Linked DNA regions of Roseobacter denitrificans OCh 114. Each later gene encodes a partner of the first gene's protein in a complex. Links are inferred from orthologs where the notes say so. Each region holds a gene or a part of one and is shown in the gene's direction. Other genes may lie near its edges.

The links.
Region 2: the proteins of dnaG (region 1) and RD1_RS14865 are in contact, whole or in part, in a crystal structure (PDB 2R6A), measured with the Geobacillus stearothermophilus proteins. The link is inferred for Roseobacter denitrificans OCh 114 from one-to-one orthologs. Residues at the interface, in WP_049624496.1 of Geobacillus stearothermophilus: Lys456, Leu457, Leu458, Pro459, Ala460, Asn463, Ala464, Leu467, Leu535, Leu536, Ile537, Ala538, Gln544, Glu545, Asp548, Tyr549, His552; in WP_033016901.1 of Geobacillus stearothermophilus: Ser13, Glu15, Ala16, Gln18, Glu91, Leu92, Asp94, Ala95, Val96, Pro97, Thr98, Ala99, Ala100, Asn101, Tyr104, Tyr105, Ile108.

Annotation. Positions count from the first base shown.
Region 1 is NC_008209.1:1,720,712-1,724,549, forward strand. What follows is about bases 937-3,838. They hold dnaG (DNA primase), read left to right. Parts: upstream 937-1,360; coding sequence 1,361-3,316; downstream 3,317-3,838. Other genes in these bases: RD1_RS08260 (sarcosine oxidase subunit gamma), read left to right, coding at 937-941; RD1_RS08265 (hypothetical protein), read left to right, coding at 974-1,276; rpoD (RNA polymerase sigma factor RpoD), read left to right, coding at 3,439-3,838. Also shown: RD1_RS08255 (sarcosine oxidase subunit alpha family protein), read left to right, coding at 1-403; more of RD1_RS08260, read left to right, coding at 396-936. UniProt on the Escherichia coli protein: RNA polymerase that catalyzes the synthesis of short RNA molecules used as primers for DNA polymerase during DNA replication.
Region 2 is NC_008209.1:3,105,869-3,109,302, forward strand. What follows is about bases 1-2,966. They hold RD1_RS14865 (replicative DNA helicase), read left to right. Parts: upstream 1-719; coding sequence 720-2,213; downstream 2,214-2,966. Other genes in these bases: RD1_RS14860 (orotate phosphoribosyltransferase), read left to right, coding at 1-484; RD1_RS14870 (hypothetical protein), read left to right, coding at 2,537-2,966. Outside these bases: more of RD1_RS14870, read left to right, coding at 2,967-3,064; alr (alanine racemase), read left to right, coding at 3,299-3,434. UniProt on the Escherichia coli protein: The main replicative DNA helicase, it participates in initiation and elongation during chromosome replication. Travels ahead of the DNA replisome, separating dsDNA into templates for DNA synthesis.

The DNA of each region.
Region 1 (3,838 bases):
CCACGGGGCAACGACTGCTTTTGACATCGGGTTTGAGCGGATGATCAGCGCGAAAAAAGACTGTATTGGCAAGACCATGGCCGCCCGGCCCGGTCTGGTTGGCGCGCAGCGCAGCCAGCTTGTCGGTGTCAGACCCGTCTGCCCGACAGATGAGCTGACAGCCGGCGCGCATCTTTTTGAGCGCGGCGCAGCGGCCACGCGTGCAAACGATGAAGGGTACATGACCTCTGTCGCCTATTCGCCCACCTTGGGGCACTGGATTGGTCTGGGCTTTGTGGCCGATGGTCGGGCGCGTCATGGTGACGTCATGCGCATGGTGGACGCCTTGCGTGGCCATGATCATCTGGTTGAGATCTGCGCACCGGTTTTTGTGGATCCGGATGGAGGGCACTTGCGTGGTTGAGTTGACAGCACGATCCGCATGTCTCGACATACTGCCCGTCAAGATCGGGTCCATGACCCTTGTCGAAGCCGACCTTGGCACGTTGACGTCCATTTCTCCGTTTCAGGATCAGCAGGTTGCGGTGTCGGATGCACTGACCCAGGCGTATGGTCTGGCGTTCCCGGCGCCCAACCGAACAACAGGTGAGGACAGGGCCCGTGCGATCTGGTTTGGACGCGAAACCGCCGTTCTGGTTGGTGCGCCTGTGCCGCCCGGATTGGACAAGATTGCCGCGATCACCGATCAATCAGACGCCTGGGCCTGCGTGACCCTGTCCGGCCCCGGACATACGGATGCGCTGGCGCGGCTCGTGCCGGTTGACCTGCGTCTGAAGAGCTTTGAGGTGGGCCATACAACGCGCACGCTGTTGGGTCATATGCACGCCTCCATCACCCGAACCGCGCCGGATGAGGTGCTGATCCTTGTTTTCCGGTCCATGGCGGTCACATTGGTGGATGAGTTGAAAGAAGCTATGGAAGCGGTCGCGGCGCGCGGTTAACATGCATCGCGTCATACCAAAGGAGTTTCACAATGTTGCGTCTTTCACTAGCTGTCCTTTTGGCCTGCATAGCGGTGCCTGTTCTGGCCGATGCGGAAAAAGCGGAATCCTGCGGGTTTCAGGCGCAGGTCGTTTCGGCGATCCAGCAAGCGCGTCTGGATAACGTCAAGGAACGCAACGTGGAAAAGACGATCCTTGCGTCTGATCCGGCATGGCCTGCGAATTACAGCAATGCGATTCCGCTCATCACACCATGGGTTTACGAGTTGCCAATGAAGCAGGTGCGTGACAATGACCTGAGCGAAATCTGGAACCAGAATTGCCTCGGCCAATGAAACGCACGCTTGCGTTGCCCGCAGTGTAGCGCGGGGACGCCACGGCATCTGGACTCTCTGCCCGGCTGGCCCGATACTTGAGGCATGAGCCTGCCGCCCGGATTTCTAGATGAACTGCGCACCAGATTGAGCCTGACTCAGGTGGTCGGACGCAAGGTCATGTGGGATGCGCGCAAGTCCAATCAGGGCAAGGGCGACATGTGGGCGCCGTGCCCTTTTCATCAGGAAAAAACAGCGTCTTTTCATGTAGATGACCGCAAAGGGTTTTATTACTGTTTCGGCTGTCATGCCAAGGGGGACGCGATTTCCTTCGTGTGCGAAACCGAAAATGTCGGCTTCATGGAAGCGGTCAGAATTCTTGCGCAGGAGGCCGGGATGCCCGTGCCGGAGCGGGACCTGCAAGCCCAGCAGAAAGCGGACCGCCGCACGCAATTGGCAGAGGTGATGGAACTGGCGGTCAAGTATTTCCGCCTACAGTTGAACACCGGCCTTGCGGCAGAGGCGCGCGGCTATCTGGAGCGCCGCGGCCTGAGCGCGCAGGTCTTGGAGCGCTGGGAAATAGGCTTTGCGCCGGATCAGTGGCAGGGACTTTGGGATCACCTCAAGGCAAAGAGTGTTGCGGATGATCTGATTTTGGCAGCGGGACTTGCCAAGCCATCCACCAAAGGGGGCAGGCCCTATGACACGTTTCGCGGACGGATCATGTACCCGATCCGCGATGCCCGGGGCCGGGCCATCGCCTTTGGCGGTCGGGCAATGGACCCGAATGATAACGCCAAATATCTGAATTCTCCGGAAACGGAGTTGTTTGATAAAGGCCGCAGTCTCTACAATCAGAAAGAGGCGCGGACCGCAGCCGGCAAGGGTCAGCCCCTGATCGTGGCGGAGGGGTATATGGATGTTATCGCGCTTGATGCCGCCGGGTTCACTGCCGCCGTTGCTCCGCTGGGCACCGCGATCACCGAAAACCAGCTCCAGATGCTCTGGCGGATTGCCCCCGAACCGATTGTCGCGCTCGATGGCGATACAGCGGGCTTGCGTGCCGCAATGCGGTTGATTGATCTTGCCCTTCCCTTGCTTGAGGCGGGCCGGTCCTTGCGCTTTGCGATCATGCCAGCGGGCAAGGATCCGGATGACCTGCTGCGCGAGCAGGGGGCCGGGGCGCTGCAAAAGCTGCTGGATGAGGCCCTGCCGATGGTGCAACTGTTGTGGCAGCGCGAGACCGAAGGCGGCGTTTTCGATAGCCCGGAGCGCAAGGCTGCCCTTGAAAAAGCGCTGCGTGACAAGGTTGCGCTGATCAAGGATCCCTCCATTCAAAACCATTACAAGCAGGAGTTAAAAGACCTGCAATGGCAGTTGTTTCGCCCTCAACGCCAGAAAAACAAGGGCTGGCGTAAAGGCGGGCGGCCTTGGGGCGCGTCTGTCGCGACACCGTTGCAATCGACCAAAGCCTCGGCGCTGGCGAGTGCGCAAACGATCGATGTGACGGAAAACCTGCGCGAGGCGGTTCTGCTCGCCGCATTCGCAACCTGCCCTTCGGTCATCGAAGAGTTTGAAAGTGATCTCGAGCGTATGACGTGCAGTGATCACACACATCAGGCGCTGCGGGATATTCTGTTGCGCCACATGTCGGCCACCGCAGCCGAAATGCGGGCGGTGATTTCTGAAACTCTGGGACCTGACGCCCTTGAAAACCTGCTGACACAGAGCCATGTGGCAATCGTACCCTGCATCCGCCGGCCCGGTGATGTGGAAAAAACCCGCATGACCGTCGCGGAAGAATTCGCAAAGCTCAGTGCAACCCGTGGCCTGAACGCGGAAATCGAGGAGGCGTCGGAAGACATGAGCGGTCTGGCGGATGAAGGGTTGACGTGGCGGCTGTCGCAGGCGGCCAAAGCGGCTGAAAATGCGCGCAAGAGTGTTCATGAGGACCGGGCAGAATACGAAACTGGGGCAAATGGGGCGCGAATCAGTCGGGATGAAAGAAATACTCTGGACGCCCTGCTGGAGGCGATTAAGTCGCAAAAACCGCATGGTTAACCATATTTGAAGAGTAAAGCGTGAAATAGTATTGCTTAACGGGTGGTCGAATCACCCAAAACGCTAGATGATTCCCCTGTGATTCGGGCAAGCGAATCAACCTATTCTGTGAGGAGCAGCGCATGGCCGCCAAAGACACCAATGACGACGCAAAGCCAGACGATCAGGATGCGGGCCATTCGCTTGATATGAGTCAGGCGGCGGTCAAGAAGATGATCGCGGAGGCGCGCGAGAAGGGGTACATCACCTACGATCAGCTCAACACCGTGCTGCCCCCTGATCAGGTGAATTCCGAACAGATCGAGGACGTGATGTCGATGCTTTCCGAAATGGGCATCAACATCATCGAAGACGAAGACGCCGAGGAGGAAGAGGCAAAAGGCTCGACCGAGATTGCCACGACCGAAGGCACCCGTGAAGTCACGCTCGGGTCCGGCACCAGCGAGAAGCTGGACCGCACGGATGATCCGGTTCGCATGTACCTGCGCGAGATGGGGTCGGTTGAACTGCTGAGCCGCGAGG
Region 2 (3,434 bases), 1.4 Mb from region 1 along the record:
GACCGTCACCGTCATGCGCGATGTGGGTTTTGAGGCCTTTGACAACATCGCGGGCGGGGAAACCGCAGGCATTCCCTTTGCTGCATTGGTGGCCGAACGCATGGCCCTGCCCATGACCTATGTGCGCAAAAAACCCAAAGGCTATGGCCGCAATGCGCGTATCGAAGGCGCGATGGGCGAGGGCGAACGCGTGCTGCTGGTTGAGGATCTGACCACCGATGGCGGCTCGAAGCTGTCGTTCGTGGATGCGATCCGCGAGACGGGTGCGACCTGCGGGCATACGGCCGTGATTTTCTACTATGATATCTTTCCCGAAACCACGAAAACACTGGGCGATCACGGCGTCGCATTGCACTCACTTTGCACCTGGTGGGACGTGCTCGCCGAAGCCAAACAGCAAGGCGTTTTCGATGAGGCAACACTCAGCGAAGTGGAGAAATTTCTGCACAATCCGCGTAAGTGGCAAGAAGCAAACAAGAAATAATTTCTTTCCACACCGGGCGCAGTTCAGCACGCGGGGAATCGCGGCACGCACCAAGATGTTGCGCCAAATTTGCACCGTGATACTATATGCACGTATACGTGAGGATGTGCACAGGGTTGAGCCGATGTTATCCACAGCTTTGCCCCGATAGGCGGCAGGGGAATTTTCGACTACATCTGTCACATAAGCGTTACAAAAATCAGCAGCAGCAAATGCCGCGCAGGCAAGGACAGTCATGAACGAGATATCGACCTTCAATCCGACCGGCGTTGATGTGCAATCGCCTGAGACCATGCCCCATTCCATCGAGGCGGAACAGCAGTTGCTCGGTGCCATCCTGACCAACAACGACATCTACGACCGCGTGGCTTCGATCATTGGACCCCAGCATTTTTATGACCCCGTCCATGCGCGCATTTTCGAGATTGCCGCCGCGCGGATTGCCAAGAACAGCCTGGCCTCCCCGGTCACGCTCAAAGCCTTCATGGAGGACGACGAGGGCCTCAAGGAGCTTGGCGGCCCGGCGTATCTGGCGCGCCTTGCGGGGGCGGCGATTTCTGCATTTGCGGTCAAGGACTACGCGCAGATGATCTATGATCTGGCGGTGCGGCGGGACCTGATCCAGCTTGGGCGCACGATATCGGACAAGGCGGCGCATGTGGATGTGGCCTCTGAACCGCGCGAGCAGATTGTCGAGGCGGAACAGGCGTTATACGCGCTTGCGGAACAGGGGCAGTCCGAAAGTGGTTTTCAAAGCTTTCTCAAGGCAGTAACGGATGCTGTTAATGTTGCAAATGCCGCCTATCAGCGCGACGGCGGCATGTCAGGTGTCTCCACCGGCCTGATCGACATGGACAAGAAGCTTGGCGGTTTGCACCGGTCGGATTTGCTGATCCTCGCGGGTCGTCCATCCATGGGCAAGACCTCTCTTGCGACGAACATCGCCTTCAACATCGCCAAGGCCTACAAGCGCGGCGTGTTGCCCGACGGCAGCGAAGGTGCCGTTGATGGTGGTGTGGTCGGGTTCTACTCCCTTGAGATGAGCGCGGAACAACTCGCCGCGCGGATTTTGTCTGAAGCCTCCGAAGTGCCCTCGGAACAGATCCGGCGGGGCGATATGACAGAAACCGAATTCCGACGCTTCGTGGATGCGGCGAAATCGCTGGAGGCCTGCCCGCTTTACATAGACGACACACCCGCGCTGCCGATCGCGCAGCTTGCGGCCCGCGCGCGGCGGCTCAAACGGACCCACGGGCTTGATGTGCTGATGGTGGATTATCTGCAACTGGTGCGCGGGACGGGTAAATCCGAGAACCGCGTGAATGAAATCTCCGAGATTACAATGGGCCTCAAGGCCATCGCCAAAGAGCTGGATATCCCGGTCGTTGCCCTGTCGCAGTTGTCACGTCAGGTGGAAAGCCGCGAAGACAAACGCCCCCAGCTCAGCGATCTGCGCGAATCAGGCTCCATCGAACAGGATGCCGATGTGGTCATGTTCGTGTTCCGCGAAGAATATTACAAGGAACGCGAAAAACCGGGCGACCACGACCTTGAAGCCATGGCAAAATGGCAGGAAGAGATGGATCGCCTGCATGGCCGCGCCGAAGTGGTTATCGGCAAGCAGCGACATGGCCCTATCGGTACGGTTGAACTCAGTTTCGAGGGGCGTTTCACGCGCTTTGGCAATCTGGTGCAGCCCTGGCAACAGGGCAGCGACCGCGAATTCTGATTGCCCAACGGCTCAAACAGAACGGGACCCCGTCGGTGCGGTTGCCTTTTGTGCAAACGCCTCCCTTTCAGCGCGTTCCGCGTCCTGTAAGGGCGGATGCCATAAAGCGTCATGCGGAAAACCTGCGGCACCCGCCGCAACATGATGTCGTAGATTTCAAGGCACTAAAGCGTCATGCGAAAAACCTGAATCACGTAACGCTGCCTGAAATCAAGGATTTCAACGCGTTACGTGATACTCGATGCTTCAGGTATTTCGTCAGACGCTCTAGGTGACAGGCGATGTTTCTGCTATTTCGTCAGGTGCATAAAAGGAGAATTTCATTGAAACATTTACTATTCCTGCTTGCCCCGCTGGCCGTTACTGCCTGTGTCGGGCTCGAAATCGAACCGGTTTCGGTCGATGATGGCGCGGATGTGGGCGGCCTGACGCTGGGCACTAATACCTTTGTCGGTCAGGTCAGCGGCACATGCGCCGCGGATATGGGCTGCCGGACCCGCCCATCGGGCCGGGATGAATTCAAATTCGATGTGGCCGACGGCACCGCGATTACCGCAATCAGGGTGTCAGCTGTCGGAACCGGACCGCAGGGCTTTGCGATGAAAGCCGTCATCAAGGACCTGCGTGGCGCCACAGAGCGCGCGCCGTTTCTGACGGGTGTCACCTTTCCACCCAACGGCCAAACGCGCGACGGTCTTGTTGGATTTCTGGACGCAGGGACGGTCGGGCCTGTCCCCGCCCTTTCCGACTACATCATGGAGGTTGGCACCAGCGATAAGAAAGTGCCCGAAGGAACCTTTGATGTGACCTACAGGCTGGAGCTTGACGTTCAATTCGTGGCGCCGGAATAAGGGTTTCCCCGTTTTTCTGAGATGTCTCAGGCCCGGATCGCGCGCCGGGCCCGTGATGTCATATCCCGGTGATCCGGTCTGCGACGTCGCGCTTTAACCACGGCCTTGCCGGGGCTGGACGCCGAGGCGACTTATTCAGGTTATAAAAGCTTCAACCGGCAATTTCCGGCGGAGGTCGCACCGCATCTTTGCCCAAAGGCTTGACCTTGCGCGCATTCGTGTCATGAACGCGCCATGAGTACCGCTGTCCTGACAATTGATCTTTCTGCGCTCGCTGCAAACTGGCGCAGTCTGAACGCGCTATCAGACGTCGAAACCGCCGCTGTCGTCAAAGCCAACGCCTATGGCCTTGGCGTAGGCACTGCGGCAT